DNA from 2 places in the Syntrophothermus sp. genome. Region 2 is predicted to be linked to the other one. Evidence: riboswitches for the same ligand, from Rfam matches in the RefSeq annotation. Region 2 holds a riboswitch; the other holds the start of a gene.

Region 1 (8,419 bases), on a different contig from region 2:
GCAGGAACGAAGAGAGAGTGGCTTCTGACCAACGGCATTGGAGGCTTTGCTTCCTCCACCGTCTCCGGTATCAATACCAGAAAATACCACGGGTTACTGGTGGCTGCATTAAACCCTCCGGTAGAGCGGCGCCTCCTTTTGGCCAAGCTGGAAGAAGAGGTTTGCGTTGAGAGCAGAAAGTACAGCCTTTTTTGCAGTCAGACCGTGGGCGGTTACTCCGGGCACGGTTTTGATTTTCTGTATGAGTTTCACCGGTTTCCTTTTCCTACATATATTTACAGATTGGAGAACATTTTCATTCAAAAAGAGATCATGATGGTGCGGGGCGAAAACACGGTATTAATTCTGTACCACGTCCTCAACCCGGACAATCTTAATTTTAGACTCTGTCTCTTTCCGCTGGTCACAAACCGCGACTACCACTGGACTGTACGCAAAAACAAGTGGCCGTTTCTTACCAGCATTCAGGACAACAGGGTTATGATCGAGGCCTATCCAGGAGCACCGAAACTTTATTTGAGTGCCGACCGGGGTAGACTCCAGCGGGCGGGGTTCTGGTACTATGACCTGTTCTACGAGCTGGAGGCGGAACGCGGTCTAGATGCGGTGGAAGACTTGTACTGCCCGGTGAAATTCGAGATAGAGAGCAACAGGAGTTTATCTTGGGCTCTAAGGGCTTCTACCGAAGACTTGGCCATTGACCAGGAGTGGGTACTTAAACAAAGAAACGAATCGCTCGACCGTATGAAGAGATTAGGCCGCGCCTTACCGCAGACCGATAATCATATAAAGGTGCTGACTTTGGCTGCGGATGATTTCATTGTGGAACGCAGGAACACGGGTAAGAAGACCATAATTGCGGGTTATCCCTGGTTTACGGATTGGGGACGGGACGCGATGATCGCCCTGCCAGGGCTGACCTTGGTGACGGGGCGTTACCGAGATGCACGAGAGATAATTAAGGGCTTTGTGGACTGGGTTCAGGAAGGCTTAGTACCCAATTGCTTCTCCGATGATTCTGGATGTCCTCATTACAACACGGTTGATGCTTCTTTGTGGCTATTTTGGGCTGTGCACAAGTACCTTGAATATACGGGGGACTGGGATTTTGTGAACGAAGTGTACCCTTGTCTTTGTACTATAGTTGATGACTACTGCCGGGGAACAAGGTACGGCATCAAGGTAGATAAAGACGGGCTAGTCACCCAGGGAGAGGAAGGGATGGCCCTGACTTGGATGGATGCCCGAATTGCAGGGCAACCGGTAACCCCGCGAAGGGGGAAAGCCGTGGAGATAAACTCGTTGTGGCATTTTGCTGCACGGTTTTTGGCTTACTTGACATGTCGGTTTGGAAGGCCGAGATCGGGTAAAGAGTTTACAAAACTGGCTGACCTGGTCAGGAGCTCTTTCGTCAGGGAGTTCTGGTTTGAGCCAGGCGGTTATCTCTATGATGTCGTGGGAGAAGTTGACAAAGACGCCACGTTAAGGTGCAATCAGGTAATCGCGGTTAGCCTGCCAACCCGTCTGTTGAACTCGGAACAGGAAAAGAGTGTAATAAGAAAAGTATGGCGCGAGCTTTACACCCCTTTCGGTCTGAGGACTCTGTGTCCTCTCTCCGAGGGGTACAAAGGCACCTATGGTGGAAGCGAGCACGAGCGCGACCGTGCTTATCACCAGGGAACCGTTTGGGTGTGGCCGTGGGGACATTTCGTCACGGCGGTGAGCAGGATTTACGCTGACTACAGCGGGCGCCTGACGTTGATAAAGAAAATGGTAAAACCCCTTTTGATCCATCTTGAGGACGGATGCGTTGGTAACGTTTCTGAGATTTTTGACGGCGATTTTCCGCATTCTCCCAGGGGTTGCTTTGCCCAGGCCTGGTCAGTAGGAGAGGTGCTCCGGGTTTATGCGGAAGAGGTTATGGGGGTCAAAGGAAGGCATAAGATCGATATCCAGGACTAAAAGAAATTAAGAATTGCACCGCTTATAAAAAAAGAGTAGAATGGCATATGAAAGCTAGGACAGGACGCGGGCATCACGCGGAACTGCCCGCTGCCGATAAAGGAGGTGGATCTAACGGTGTTTGGCTTGATCGGGAATGTCGGGCCGTGGGAATTGATACTGATACTGACTATAGCTCTAATCATTTTTGGACCGGGGAAATTACCTGAGGCCGGTAAAGCCATCGGCCGGGCTATGAATGAGTTCAAGAAGGCATCTACAGGAATACAAAACGAAATACGAGAAGCGGTTTCCCTGGATGAAAAGGACAGCAAGGACAACAGCAGTGCAAGTTCTACGTAGACGGTGCTCTATGTCGTGGCCGTTGCGGCTCGGGATGGTAACCATGGTCCTAAAGAAGATTTTTCTTTAGTGTTAAGTTGAATAAGGCATCCAACTCTTATCGAGAGAGGTGGAGGGACGGGCCCTATGAAACCCGGCAACCGCCTTGGTTATCCGAGGTATGGTGCCAATTCCTGCAGGATGTGATTCCTGGGAGATAAGAGGAGGCAGACCAATCGCGAGTTCATATGCCTCTTCCTGGGAAGAGGCTTTTTTATGTTTTGGGTAAAAGGAGTGAAGCACTTGAACAAAGACCTGGCATCTTTGTTAAGAGAAAGGATAATCATTCTCGACGGGGCCATGGGCACCATGCTTCAAGAGAAAGGGCTGCGCCCAGGGGATTGCCCGGAGTTGTTTGGGCTGGAACACCCGGAAGTACTGGAAGAAATACATGGCCAATATATAGAAGCAGGTGCTGATATAATCCAGACTAATACATTCGGAGCTAACCGTTTCAAGCTGGCTGAATACGGCTTGCAAGACCGCGTGGTCGAAATAAACAAGGCTGCGGTCAAGGCTGCCAAGAAAGTGGCAGGCAGCGGGGCCTTGGTGGCTATCGATATCGGCCCTACCGGTCGTTTGTTGCAGCCAGCCGGGAATACTACATTTGACCAGCTTTACGAGGCTTTTCGCGAGCAGGTGGTAGCTGGGGCCGAAGCCGGGGCTGACCTGGTTTCGATTGAAACCATGACTGATATAGGTGAACTCCGGGCCGCCGTGATTGCGGCCCGTGAGAATACTGACCTGCCGATATTGGCCCATTTGACGTTCGAGCCCAACGGGCGGACCATGATGGGAACTTCTCCGGCCGGGGCTGCACTGGTGCTGGAAGCTTTGGGAGTAACGGCTATCGGCGCTAATTGCTCGGGGGGGCCCAAAGAATTGCTCCCGGTTATCGAAGAGATGGCTCGGGTTACCGGAATTTTTCTGTCAGTGGAGCCGAATGCTGGTCTTCCTAAGCTAGAAAACGGGCGCACTATTTTCCCGGAGACTCCAGAGAGTATGGCTGTTTATGCCCTGAGCTTGCGGGAAGCTGGAGCTAACTTGATCGGCGGGTGTTGCGGGACTACTCCTGCCCATATCAGGGCTATGGCTGAAATCTTGCGGGGCCTTCCCCCGGTAACCAGAAGGCCTAAACGGGTTCGTGCTCTGGCCTCGCGCAGCCGGTACGTAGTATTGTCTGAGGATAGTCCGCTTCATTTTATTGGGGAACGGATTAACCCTACTGCTCGCAAGAAACTGGGTCAGGACATTGCCCAGGGCAGCATGGCCATGGTGGCCGAAGAAGCCCGGAAGCAGGTGGAAGCCGGGGCGCCATTGATAGACGTAAATGTTGGGGTCCCAGGTATCGATGAACCGTCGGCTATGGAAAAGGCGGTAATTGCGGTGCAAAGCGCGGTGGACGTGCCGATATCAATAGATTCAGCCAATTCGGCGGCGGTAGAGGCTGCCTTAAAGGCCTTTGTGGGCCGTCCTCTAATCAATTCAACTACGGGCGAACAAAAGGTTTTGGAGCGTATATTGCCTTTGGCTAAAAAGTACGGGGCAGCGGTACTGGGATTATGTTTGGACGAGAAGGGGATCCCGTCAACAGCCGGGGAGAGGTTCGAGATAGCGGTTCGCATATTAGAGCAGGCCCGGTTATACGGTTTGCGCGAAGAGGATATTTATATCGATTGCCTGGTCAAGACCGCCGGGGCAGAACAAGCCCAGGTCATGGAAACCATCAAGTGCGTGCGGATGGTTCGTGAGAGACTAGGACTGGCTACGGTTTTGGGCATCAGTAATGTTTCCCATGGACTGCCGGCTAGAGAAATCCTTAACTCGACCTATTTGGCTATGGCGTTGGGTAGCGGTTTAGATCTCCCGATAATCAACCCGTTTGACCAGCGTATTCGGGAGGTCATTTTGGCGTCTGGGGTGCTCCTTAACCGGGATATTTCCGCCCGGAAGTTCGTAGGTGAGTTCAAAGATAGAACATCTTTGCCCTCAGAGGCTGTTCGACCTGGATCGTGGGTATGTGAGAAGTGCAACATTCCCTTGCTTGTAGCTGGCAAGCCTCCGGGAGGAGTTGACGATGCTAGCCGACTTCCTGTTGTAGCCGGGGAAGAAAAGGTTAAACAGGAAGAGGGTTCCAAGGGGGCCGATATAGCTGCTAGGATAGAGGAAGCGGTGGTTAAAGGGGAGGAACACCTAATAGTTGGACTGGTGAAAGAAGCTTTGGCAGCTGGAATCGCTGCTTTGGAGGTAGTCAACAAGTCTTTGATACCGGGAATAGAGAAAGTAGGTGAGCTTTACGAAAAGCAGGAGTACTTTTTACCTCAGCTAATGCTTTCGGCCGAAACAATGAAGAAAGGTTTTGCGACAGTCAGGCCATTTTTGACACAACAGGCCCAGCAACAATTCGGTACAATTATCATGGCAACCGTCGAGGGAGACATCCATGACATAGGTAAGAACATCGTGAGCCTGATGCTGGAGAATTACGGGTTCAAGGTGATAGACCTTGGCAAGAACGTTCCGGCCCAGCGCATCGTGGAGGAAGCAGTCAGGAGCCGGGCTGACATCGTTGGCCTGAGTGCCTTGATGACGACCACTATGCCTCGCATGGGAGAGGTTATCGAGAAATTGCGCGAGAAGGGACTCGGCTGCAGGGTCATGGTTGGCGGAGCGGTACTGACTCAGGAGTATGCTGAGCGGATTGGGGCTGATGCCTATGCCCGTGATGCGCGCGAAGCAGTTATAAAAGCCAGAAAACTTTGCAACCTGGACTAAAGGGGAGGATTGTATGGCGGTGAAAAAGACTTACGAAGAAATCAATGAGAAGATTCGCCGGGGAAAAGCGGTGGTAGTAACGGCGGAAGAGATGATCGGTATAGTTGAAGAGAAAGGATACACCAAGGCCGCGGAAGAAGTGGATGTAGTTACTACCGGGACGTTTGGTCCTATGTGTTCGTCGGGGGCTTTTCTTAACTTCGGTCATTCGAATCCCCGCATAAGGATGAAACGGGTTTGGCTTAACGGGGTAGAAGCATATTCTGGGATTGCTGCGGTTGACGCTTACATCGGTGCAACCCAGCTTCCAGAAAACGATCCGGAAAACAAAGTATACCCGGGCAAATTCGTGTACGGGGGAGGTCACGTCATCCATGACCTCGTGGCTAGGAAAATGATAAGACTAGAAGCCGTAAGTTATGGAACCGACTGTTATCCGCGCAAGAAAATTGAAACGATGATAACCCTAGATGATCTAAACGAAGCGTATCTGTATAATCCGAGAAACGCTTACCAGAATTACAACTGTGCGGTAAACTTAGGTAATCGCACTATTTATACTTATATGGGTATACTCAAGCCCAATCTGGGAAATGCAAGTTACTCTAGTGCCGGGCAATTAAGCCCCCTGTTGAACGATCCCTATTACCGAACCATAGGCATTGGAACCCGGATTTTCCTAGGGGGAGGGATAGGCTATGTGGCTTGGTACGGAACCCAACACCATCCCAATGTTCCCAGAGCTGAAAACGGCGTTCCTTTAGGAGGAGCAGGTACTTTGGCCGTGATCGGCGATCTTAAACAGATGAGCCCGGAGTGGCTGGTTGGAGCCAGTTTCATAGGGTACGGAGCCAGCATGTACGTAGGTCTAGGTATACCTATCCCCATTTTAGACGAAGAAATGGTTCGGTACACGGCAGTGAAGGATGAGGAGATTTTGTGTCCCGTGGTGGATTACAGCGAAGGTTACCCCTACTGCAAGCCCATTGATCTCGGCTATGTAAACTATAGGGATCTGAAGAGCGGGAAGGTTACCATTAGGGGTAAAGAGGTTCCAACCACTCCTATGTCCAGCTATCCCAGAGCGCGGAAGATCGCTGAAATACTCAAAGAATGGATAAAGAGCGGAAGGTTCGAACTGACACAACCTGTCGCACCGTTACCTTCGGCCGATGCCGACATCGTTTTTCATTCACTGCCTGAGCGCAATGTAAACGGGTACAATGGGTTAAGATAAAAGGGGGAAGAAAAGTGATAAAGAACAGGGTGGTTTGCTTTTTCTCCGCCTCTCAATCGGAACAACCGATCATTTATAGATTAGTCAAGGATTATGACCTCGTGATAAACATCTTAAAAGCGGATATCAATCCACAGAAAGAAGGATACCTAGTAGTCGAACTCGTCGGAACCAGAGAACAGTTTGAGCGAGGAGTTAATTATCTGAAGGACTTGGGGGTTAGGGTGGAGCCTCTAAGCCAAACCGTGGTTTGGCATGAAGAAATCTGCATCCAGTGTGGTGCTTGTGCTTCTTTCTGTCCAACCGGGGCTCTAGAGATTACCGACCGTGAAAAAATGGAGGTATCTTTCGACAACAGCCGCTGCGTGGTATGCGGTATGTGCTTAGATTGTTGCCCGACCCGGGCAGTGAAGCTGCACTTTGAAGTAGCATAGTCCTTTGGGTGACTGGTAGTTCAAAAATTGACACATCAGATATAATTAAAGCAACAAGGAAAGCAACAAGTCTAGGCAGGAGCGGGGGCAGTGGTACAAAACGATTACAGCCGGCGAAAGTACCGGATTTTTTACCAGGCCTCGGATCTCATTTACTTCCAAATAAAGCTGAAGGAGACCGATCTAGCGATAGGAGTAGATAGAGAAAGCTTTAATGATGGACTGGTAGAGCTCGCAGAAAGGACAGTTATTAAACTTCGAGGAGATCTGGAAAGCTATATTATCTTGTCACCAGAATTTAGGACGTCTTTTGCTCCGGTTCCGGCTTTGCCGGGAGCGCCTCCCGTAGCCATGAGCATGATAAGGGCTGCCGCTGTAGCTGGGGTTGGGCCTATGGCAGCCGTAGCAGGTGCTATTGCAGAAGCGGTAGGAAAAGAGCTGGAATCCAGGGTGCGGGAGGTTGTGGTCGAAAACGGTGGAGACATTTATTTGAGTGGCAAACACGACAGGATCATCGGGATTTTTGCCGGCGAGTCTCCTTTCAGCAACCGTATAGGTTTGAAGGTAGGGGGCGCAGAGATGCCGGTTGGTGTGTGTACCTCCTCCGCGACAGTGGGCCCATCGGTGAGCCTAGGGCGGGCTGACGCGGCGGTAATTAAAGCCAAAAGTGCGGCTTTAGCAGACGCGGTCGCTACCGGAGCCGGAAACCTAGTGCAGGGCGAGAGTGATTTGGTCAAGGCCCTGGAGTATGCTAAAGGGATTGACGGAGTACTGGGGGTAATTGTTATAAAGAAAGATAAGTTAGCTGCATGGGGAGAAATGGAGATAATTCCTCTGTCAAAGCAAGCTAACCGGAGATGAGGGAGAAGGAGGAGTTATTCTGGACAGTGAAATGGTGGTTGACCTACTGACGGAATGGCTTAAAACCAGAGTCCAAGAAGCAGGTGCCCAAGGGGTCGTATTCGGCCTTAGCGGGGGAATCGATTCGGCAGTAGTAGGAGCTCTATCCCGCCGTGCTTTCGGGGACGATGTACTCGGAATAATCATGCCTTGTCAAAGCAGTGTTCAGGACATGTTGGACGCGAAGCTGGTAGCGGACGAGTTGTCTATTCCCTGCATCATGGTGGAACTGGACGATGCTTACCAGTTACTTCTCGGGCAGTATGAGGCTTTTGTTAAGATAGGGAATGAAGAGAAGGCCCGTCAGGTTAAGGGTAACATTAAACCGCGTTTACGCATGATAACTCTCTATTATTTTGCCCAGGCTTTGGGATATTTGGTGGTAGGCACGAGTAACCGTGATGAGCTGGAAGTCGGGTACTTTACCAAGTATGGTGATGGGGGAGTAGACCTTATGCCCATCGGGGCTTTAGTTAAATCACAGGTGAGAGAACTGGCCAAGTTCTTGGGGGTTCCGGAATGTATCATTAATAAGGTTCCTTCGGCTGGCTTGTACGAGAATCAAACGGACGAAGCGGAGATGGGCATCCGCTATGAGGATTTGGACCGTTACCTTTTAACTGGTGAAGGTACGGATGAAATTGTACGGAAGATCAGGACCATGCAGAAGCTGTCCGAGCATAAGCGGAGATTGCCCCCGATTCCCGAACTGTAATCGGGGTTACAAACA
Region 2 (8,419 bases):
GGTCCAGGGCGAATCTTCCCCGGCCGAGCCGATTCGGGTACCGGGTCGAGTATACCTTAGAATACCTGGAGCTGATTGATGTCAAGCTCCGCTATCACCGGGAACGGCTGCAGATGTATCTGGAAGCACAGGGGCGTTACCGTGAGGTCGCGGAGGGTCTGCGCAGGTGCCGCCAGCTGTTTTCCGGGTTTGGGGAGGATGTAGATAACCTGTTGTCTCCACGCACTCTGAAACGGGCATGGAAGGACCTGCCGGTAGAGGTCAGGCGCTATCCCATCAAAGTGGGAGAAAAACTGCCCCCGGAGTGCCTGCCGGTTTTGGACAAAGGATATGTGGAACGCAAACCGGTTTCCGAAAAGGAGCATCTCGTGGTTCTAGAAGAAAAGGGAGACGTGTTTTGGATACAGGTTGATGGGATTGAGCGCTGGGAGGTACCTTATCTGGTGGTGGGTATGAAAAGGTAGGTAATGCCGGTGAACCTGGGAATAGACTTCGGTACAAGCTACACCAAACTGGGTTATGTCGATGAAGACGGCCATTTCGTCAACCTGCTCGGGCCTGGGGGGATGCTACCTTCGGTGGTTGCATTGGCACCAGAGGGAGGCAGGTTGTGCTTCGGTTCGGATAGCTTGTCTTTACCGAAAGAGGAAGCGGAAATCGTCCGGTTCTTCAAGATCGAGCTGAAGCGGAACCTGAATTTCAGGGTGGGAGACTTTGGCTTGAGTGAGATATTGAGGTCGTACTTTTCCTATCTCCGTGACCAGTATGTTTCCGGAAGTCTGCCGCACCCGTTGCAGGCGGTTACGGTCGGTGTTCCCAATTACTTCGGTCTAAAAGCCCGGCGGATGTTGTTAGAGGCGGTAAGAAGCGTTTTCCCCGGGGTCCGGGTGAGGCTGGCCTTGGAACCGGTAGCTGCTTTGGTCGGGTTGTTGGCCGAAGGGGGACCGGATGAGGCCCGGTTGTGGCAGGGCAACATTCTAATCCTTGACCTCGGCGGAGGGACGGCCGACGCCAGCTTCGTTCACGTGAGGCCAGACCGCAAGGTGAGAGTAGTATTAGAAGCCCAGCTGCACGCCGGCAGCGATGCTTTCAGCGGGGCGGAAATTGACAAGGCGGTTCTTCGCCAAACTCTTTTCCCTTGCTTCGAGGCGAATACCGGAATAACGATTCCGCCGAGGTTCAAGAAGGAAAAAGGTTTGAACCGGGAGGAGCTGTACGAATACTCGAGAATGTTGAAATGGGCAGAGGAAGTCAAACTCAGGATGCAAGGGCAGGAGGATATAGTTATCGATATACCGTCTTTTTACCGGGGACGGAGCCTATCAGCGGTTTTTGAAAAAAGGAATTTGTCTTTGGTTTTCGAACGCACTTTATCAAGATTGGAAGATTTCATAAACAACGTGGTGGGGCCTAGTGCCGAGCGCTTGGGGCTGTTCGGGGCCGGGAAATGGGATATCGACATCGTGGTGTTAACAGGTGGAGTTTCTAAGATGCAAGGGGTGGAAGAGGTCGTGTCTCGAATAGGATCGCGGGTGTATCGTCCTTACTCGCCCGAATTCAGCGTAATCCAAGGTTTGTGCCGGTGGCCGGGAGGAGAGTCTGCTTTAAACCTGGAAGTCAAGACCTTGCTTCCCTTTCGTTTCTATATTGAAAAGAAAGGGACAGAACCGGAATTGGACACTATCCCCTTCGACACCGCTAATCTGGAGTTGGATTCCGGCGGGGTCTACTGCTTGTGTTCCGTTTTGCCAACTTCTCCCTACAACCTGTCCGAGGATAACGGCAGGGTTAAGATCCGTATTTACCAAGGGGGAGAAGCCCAGGAACCGCAAGAGATTAGAACTGACCCCGAAGGCTTGGTACTAGAGGAGTCACGCCCGGTGCAGGGGGATGAACCGCTTGAGGTCTGGTTAGACCTGGCGGAATCTTGTTTGAGGGTGGCCGAAGAACCGGAGCTTGAGGTCGAGGGTGCAATCGCGGGAGATGTCCCCTGCCTGTGGGAAGCGGGGTTGGACAGGCAACATGAGGTTTTGGCCCGGGTCCGCAGGTTACAGCTGTGCCGGCCAGAGGTAAGCGGGTATTATGCCGCAGTGCTGGAGGGACTTAAACGCGGCCGCCCGTTCCAGAACTTCGACGAAGCCGTCAAAGCTAAGCTGCTTCTTTTTTTAGACATGCTTTCGCAGTCAAACCATAGGTAAAGCCACAGATGGACACAGACCCGGCACTCAACCCACCTAGCTTTCAACATGACATCCTGTCACAACAACGCTATACAACTAATCAAGGCTTGAGCTGAGTGCCGGGCTGATGTACATTGAAGTTAAAATATGTGTCAGCCAGACAAAACAAATTGACAGGAAGAGATGTCTCACGATACACAACTAACATCAGATAAAACTTATGCCATCAGTGTAAATCAGTGTTAAATCTGTGTGTATCTGTGGTTCAGTTTTCGACGGGTTCGAGAAAGAGCCGGTGCAAAATCATGCCGGCGCCAAAACCCCCGACGTGTGCCCAGAAAGCGATCTGGGCGGCTCCTTCCGGGGCAAACAGGGCAACGGTGCCGGAAGCCAGCTGGGTAAAAGCCCAGAACCCGAGGTAGACCACGGCCGGTATCTCTACCAGGTAGAAAAAGAAAAATACCGGGATCAATGTAAGGACGCGAGCCTTAGGAAACATAAGGAAATAAGCGCCCATGACTCCGGCCAGGGCACCGGAAGCGCCTACTGTAGGAACCGTGGAATGAGGGTAGATGTAGCAGTGGGTGGCTCCGGCAATGACCCCGCAGGCCAGGTAAAACAAGATAAAACGGACCGGGCCCATCTTATCTTCTACATTGTTGCCGAACAGGAACAAGGCCCACATGTTGCCGATGATGTGCATCCAGCTTCCATGGAGAAAAGTGCAGGTGATGAAAGAGGAAAGCGAATGATTAGCCGGGACCAAACCATAGGTGTAAAAAAGCTTTTGCAGTTCTTCTGAGGGTAAAGACAGTTCATAGAAAAAAACCAAAAAGTTGAGGGCGATGATAAGCCACATGCTGAAAGGGAATTTTTCCCCAGGCACGTTGTCACGCAGAGGTATCATGGTGTGGGCCTGCCTTTCGCGATTTTAATTACTTAATTATGCCTATGTAGTCAATTCAACCGGGTTGCGGGGCTAATCAAACCGTGCCTTGAGGATAAACATTGACCAAGTTGGTTCCGGGAACACGGTTGTAGACCACCAGTTCATCCAGAATCGAAAAAACGGTTTCTACATACTCTTCATACTTTTCATCGGAGGAATCCACATTCAGAGCGACTTCGAACACGTACACCGGTATCTCCAGCCAGTTCATGTACTTGAGTTCGTCAAGCCCTTCTTGCTCCAGAAACCTCAGCTCTTCTACCGGAACCGAAAACGGGCCGTTGCCTTCTTTTTCCCGGGTCATGTGTCTCTTCAGCTTATCCAGAAACGTGTTCAGCAAGCGTTCCTTTTCTTCATCTACTAGATACTGGTAAAGAACATCGTGTATCTCTTTCACGAGCACGAGCGAGGTAATGGTGGGCAAAGCGAGGTGGTTCTCTTGCCGTACGAGCTTGAGTGTGAACAGGTTATCTTTGGTTAACACTCAAAATCAACTCCTTTTGCTTTTTCAATGATAGTATCGGTGAAACCCTTCTCAATTATAGCAGATGAGTTCCGCCGAATAGATACCTATTGGCAGGGCTAAGCGCAAAAGTGGCAATACAAAACGAGAAACGTCCCAACTTTGCGGGCTAACAAGTCTATACCGTACAGGACTTTGGTAGACAGGGCAAATGACCGTCAGATACAGGAGGAGAAGCAGGCGGACATTTTTGCTCTTACAACTGAGAATATCATGGATTTCATAACAATCATAACAAGAAGAAGATTATGATTGACATTTAGAACATATAACCTATAATACATATCAGCTTAATAGGACATAGCTCCAATACTTGAGGTTGATTGGAGGTCAAGAGTAATGGCCGAAGTATTCGATAGTCGCAGGATCCTGGTGTATTCTGATCATCAAGTTGTTGAAACCGAAGATCCAGTTGTGAATGAGGTTCCGCTCACCATAATGCTGAATGACTCTGAATTGGCAACGCTATTATGCTCTCCGTATGCTTTGGAAGAATTGGTGGTAGGATTCCTTCTCAGTGAAGGCCTTGTAAATGGACCTGACGAGGTATTTAGCCTGCAGTTTCGCATGGAACAGGGCGTAGCTTGGGTCGATACCGTAAATCCGGTATCAGGGGTTGACAGCTTTCTTCGCAGGAATTTCGCCAGTTGCTGTGGCAAGGGGCGGCCGGCTCTTTATTTTGTCAATGATCGGGATCAGCTCAAGACTGTAGAGACTGATGCTTGTTTTAAGGCCCAACACCTCCTTAATCTGATGGCTGAACTCGATCGGCAATCGGAGAATTTTCACCTCACGGGAGGCGTACATGGTGCGGCGTTAGCTGACAACAATGGCATTGTGGTGAGATATGAGGATATTGGCCGACATAATGCTCTTGACCGGATACTGGGCTACGTTTACCTCCATAGTATTTATCCCACGGACAAGATAGTACTGCTTAGTGGACGCATTGCTTCAGAAATGCTGATTAAAACTGTTCGTATGCGAGTACCTGTAGTCGTATCGCGTTCTGCGCCTACCGGACTAGCTGTTGATCTAGCAGAGGAACTAGGCGTCACGATAGTTGGTTTTGCACGGGGGGAGCGCATGTCTATCTACAGCCATCCTGAACGTATAGATTTCTGAACCTGACGGAATCATTTCGTATAATCGCAAAAACGCGAGAAGTAAACGGAATTGAAGAGTATGATTTGGCCGCAGATATTCGCTGGCGCTTTAAGGTACGGAAGATGATAAAATGCGGATAAAACCCGTATTGAAAGGAATCTCACGGAATACTGTTGTGAAGGACTTAACACGAACATTCTTAATTCAAGCCAGCGGCAACCCCTACTAAACTTTGTACGCTCCAAAACTAGGAAGGTATTGACGATAAGAAGACGTTGGATTATTATATCTATAATTCCTATAATTTTAATAAAGTATAGTCTTACAGTCATCCTTTGGAAAGAGGAGTGAGCTTAAGAAAGTAACGGCAGAAGACAAAAAACGTGTTGACACTACAGGAATGGGGACTATTCTATTTCTAATTCCTATCATTTTGATAGAAATAGTAACATAAAGGATTCTCATCCAGAGTGGCGGAGGGACTGGCCCGATGAAGCCCGGCAACCGGCGAAACGCACGGTGCTAACTCCTGCGGAGTAATTCCGAAAGATGAGGTTACTGATACCTCTTCGCTCGGAAGAGGTTTTTTTAGTATGGAGAAGAGCAGAGGTGAATTGGTGAGTGAGTGATGTTTTAAGCGTAGTTACCGATACTGGAGGAGATGCTCCGGGTGGGAGGTGCGGGGGTGATCAGCTTCCCTAATTTTGGACACTGGAGGGTCATTTCTTCACTGTCTTCCGCGGGCAGGGTGCCGGTAACAGCGGAACTTCCCTACCAATGGTACGATACCCCGAACATTCATCTTTTCACCGCCCGAGATTTTTACGATTGGACCCGTGCGAACAGTGTGCGGGTGGAGCAGGGAGTGTCGCTGGTAGATGTCGAGGTTGTGCCCTTTGACGAAGAGGACTCCGGCCGCGCGAAAGAGGTCCTGTTTATGGTATCTCATTCATGATCAATCATAAGAAACATGATTCATAAGGGGTGAAGTAGATGAAACTGGCAACTCAATTGGTTCAGGTGGGAGTCGGCCGGGATAGGGGGACCGGTGCAATAAGCATGCCGATTTACCAAACCGCAACGTTCCGCCATCCGGGCCTGGGTCAGAGTACAGGTTATGACTACAGCCGTTCGGGAAACCCGACCCGGCAGGCGTTGGAAGAGAGTATGTGCAGCCTGGAGGGAGGCAAGCGCGGGCTGGCTTTTGCCTCCGGGATGGCTGCCATCGCTGCCGTCATGCAGTTGTTCCGGCCGGGGGATCATCTTTTAGTTTGCGATGATATCTATGGCGGAACCTACCGCCTCTTTGCCACCCTGGGCGCTGCAAACGGCCTCAAATTTTCTTTTACTGACCTCACGGATTTGGACGCCCTGACTGGTAATATTACCCCTACGACCAGGGCTATTTTTGTAGAAACCCCTACTAACCCTTTCATGAAGATAATTGACCTGGAGGCAATCATAGGTATTGCCAAACGGTACGGAATCCTGGTTATTGTCGACAATACGTTTTTCACCTCTTACTTGCAGCGTCCCCTGGAGATGGGCGCTGACCTGGTCGTTTACAGTGCAACCAAATACATTGGCGGCCATAATGACGTAGTAGCTGGCCTGGTGGTCTGTAGAAGTGAGGAACTGGGCGAAAAACTGGCCTTCATCCAGAATGTGGCCGGGGCGGTTCCGGGCCCGCTGGATTGCTGGCTGCTCCTGCGGGGGTTAAAAACCCTGGCGGCCCGGTTGGAATGGGCGCAGGCTTCGGCACTTCACCTGGCCCGGTTCCTGGACCAGCATCCGGGGGTGAAAAAAGTCTATTTTCCTGGTTTACCCGGCCACCCGGGACATGAACTCTGCAAGAAGCAGGCCCGGGGATTCGGGGCCATGCTTTCTTTTGAAGTAAAATCAAAAGAGATGGTTCCCCAGGTGCTGGAGAAACTGAAAATCATCTCTTTTGCGGAGAGCCTGGGGGGAGTGGAATCCCTGATCACCTACCCCGAAACCCAGACCCATGCGGATGTCCCGGAGGAGGCGCGGAGGCGTCTGGGAATAAACGAGTGTCTGCTGAGGCTTTCGGTGGGGCTCGAGGATGCCTGCGATTTGGAGGCCGACCTGAGCCAGGCCCTGCGACCATGGTAGAGAAGGGGGAGTAGAATTGGGGAAGGGAACCAAGCTTATTCATTCCGGTCATGAAGTTGACGAAGCTACCGGGGCGGTCAGCGCCCCTATTTATCAGAGCGTAATCTTTGCCCAACCTGACGTAGATACCGTTGGTAAGTGGGAATACACCAGAGCGGGGAATCCCACCCGCGCTGTTCTGGAAGAGACCATTGCTGAACTGGAAGGAGGGAAGTACGGGTTCGCCTTCGGTTCCGGAATGGCGGCCATTGCCGCCGCCTTCTTCATATTCTCTGCCGGCGACCACATACTCGTGGCCCGGGATATCTATGGGGGAACCTTCCGTCTCGTTCACCGGCTCTTGCCGCGTTTCGGGTTCAAGGTGGAATTCGTCGACACTTCTGATATAAACAACATCAAGAACGCCATCAGGCCGGAGACCCGGGCTTTGTTTCTGGAGACACCTTCCAACCCCCTGATGAAAATTACTGATCTCCGCGCGGCTGCGAACCTGGCCCGGGAACACAATATTGTCACCATTGCCGATAACACATTGATGACTCCTTACCTGCAGCGGCCACTCGAATTGGGTATCGACATTGTGGTGCACAGCGCCACGAAGTACCTGGGAGGGCACAGCGATTGCCTGGCTGGTCTGGTGGTAACCGGGAAGGAGCGCTTGGCGAAGGAAATCCGCTTTATTCAGAATTCTATCGGGGCTGTCCTGGCGCCTCATGACTGCTGGTTGATCCTGCGAGGAATCAAAACGCTGAAGGTGCGGATGGAGCAGCAGCAGAGATCGGCGGCTCTCTTGGCCGAGTGGCTTTCCGGTCAACCGGAAGTAGTGGAAGTCTTCTACCCTGGCTTACCCGGACACCCGGGGAGGGAGCTTCATTTTTCTCAAGCTGAAGGAGCGGGCGGAGTCCTGTCTTTCCGGCTGCAAAACCAAGAGCAGGCCCGGCGGTTGATCAATAGCCTGCACTTGCCGGTAATTGCATCCAGCCTGGGAGCCGTGGAGAGCATCGTCTCCCTGCCGGCCACTATGTCCCATGCCGCCTTACCCGAAGAGACCCGGCGGGAACTGGGGCTGACCCGTGAACTGGTCCGCCTCTCGGTGGGCCTCGAGGATTTCGAGGACCTGCAGGCCGATTTGACCCAGGCCCTGGAAGCAGCCAGGTCTTCCCAGGACTAGCTTCCTCCGCCTATCTTACCTAAATACGTAATGAAACAAAAACGGGCAGGAGCTACATGCTTTCTGCCCGTTTTCTTCTTGACACAGAAACGGAAAAGACTAAAATAATAACCAAGACTGAATAATCCTATAGATTTACTGGACATAATGAAGGGCAATCTTTTTGGGGAGAATAGTGATGCCGCACGGCAGTTAGGGAGGTGATATTCTGGGAACTGTAAAAAAGGCCAACCTGAAACAGGAAGCTTTCCCGGAAGAGGTCAAGAACAAGATCATCGAGGCCATACACAGCCTCAAGTACGGCATAGTCAGTATCATTGTACAAGACGGACACGTCATTCAGATTGAGAAGCTGG

Evidence for each region. Region 2 has a riboswitch for S-adenosylmethionine ahead of HPY90_RS00535 (methionine biosynthesis protein MetW). Riboswitches for the same ligand answer to the same signal wherever they lie in the genome.
Region 1: linked by a shared signal. The riboswitch ahead of HPY90_RS11095 (homocysteine S-methyltransferase family protein) and the one ahead of HPY90_RS00535 (methionine biosynthesis protein MetW) in region 2 are both predicted to bind S-adenosylmethionine.

Annotation. Positions count from the first base shown of each region.
Region 1 is NZ_JABUEX010000037.1:18,068-26,486, reverse strand. It holds gene HPY90_RS11105 (amylo-alpha-1,6-glucosidase) at 1-1,962, shown strand, start outside; gene HPY90_RS11100 (Sec-independent protein translocase subunit TatA/TatB) at 2,080-2,304, shown strand; SAM riboswitch class I at 2,399-2,507, shown strand; gene HPY90_RS11095 (homocysteine S-methyltransferase family protein) at 2,560-5,118, shown strand; gene HPY90_RS11090 (homocysteine biosynthesis protein) at 5,132-6,355, shown strand; gene HPY90_RS11085 (NIL domain-containing protein) at 6,370-6,789, shown strand; gene HPY90_RS11080 (UPF0280 family protein) at 6,880-7,650, shown strand; gene nadE (NAD(+) synthase) at 7,682-8,404, shown strand.
Region 2 is NZ_JABUEX010000001.1:97,935-106,353, forward strand. It holds gene HPY90_RS00510 (hypothetical protein) at 1-464, shown strand, start outside; gene HPY90_RS00515 (Hsp70 family protein) at 468-2,198, shown strand; gene HPY90_RS00520 (rhomboid family intramembrane serine protease) at 2,446-3,087, opposite strand; gene HPY90_RS00525 (hypothetical protein) at 3,164-3,613, opposite strand; gene fdhD (formate dehydrogenase accessory sulfurtransferase FdhD) at 3,992-4,777, shown strand; SAM riboswitch class I at 5,218-5,315, shown strand; gene HPY90_RS00535 (methionine biosynthesis protein MetW) at 5,421-5,714, shown strand; gene HPY90_RS00540 (trans-sulfuration enzyme family protein) at 5,753-6,892, shown strand; gene HPY90_RS00545 (trans-sulfuration enzyme family protein) at 6,909-8,063, shown strand; gene HPY90_RS00550 (YezD family protein) at 8,338-8,419, shown strand, end outside.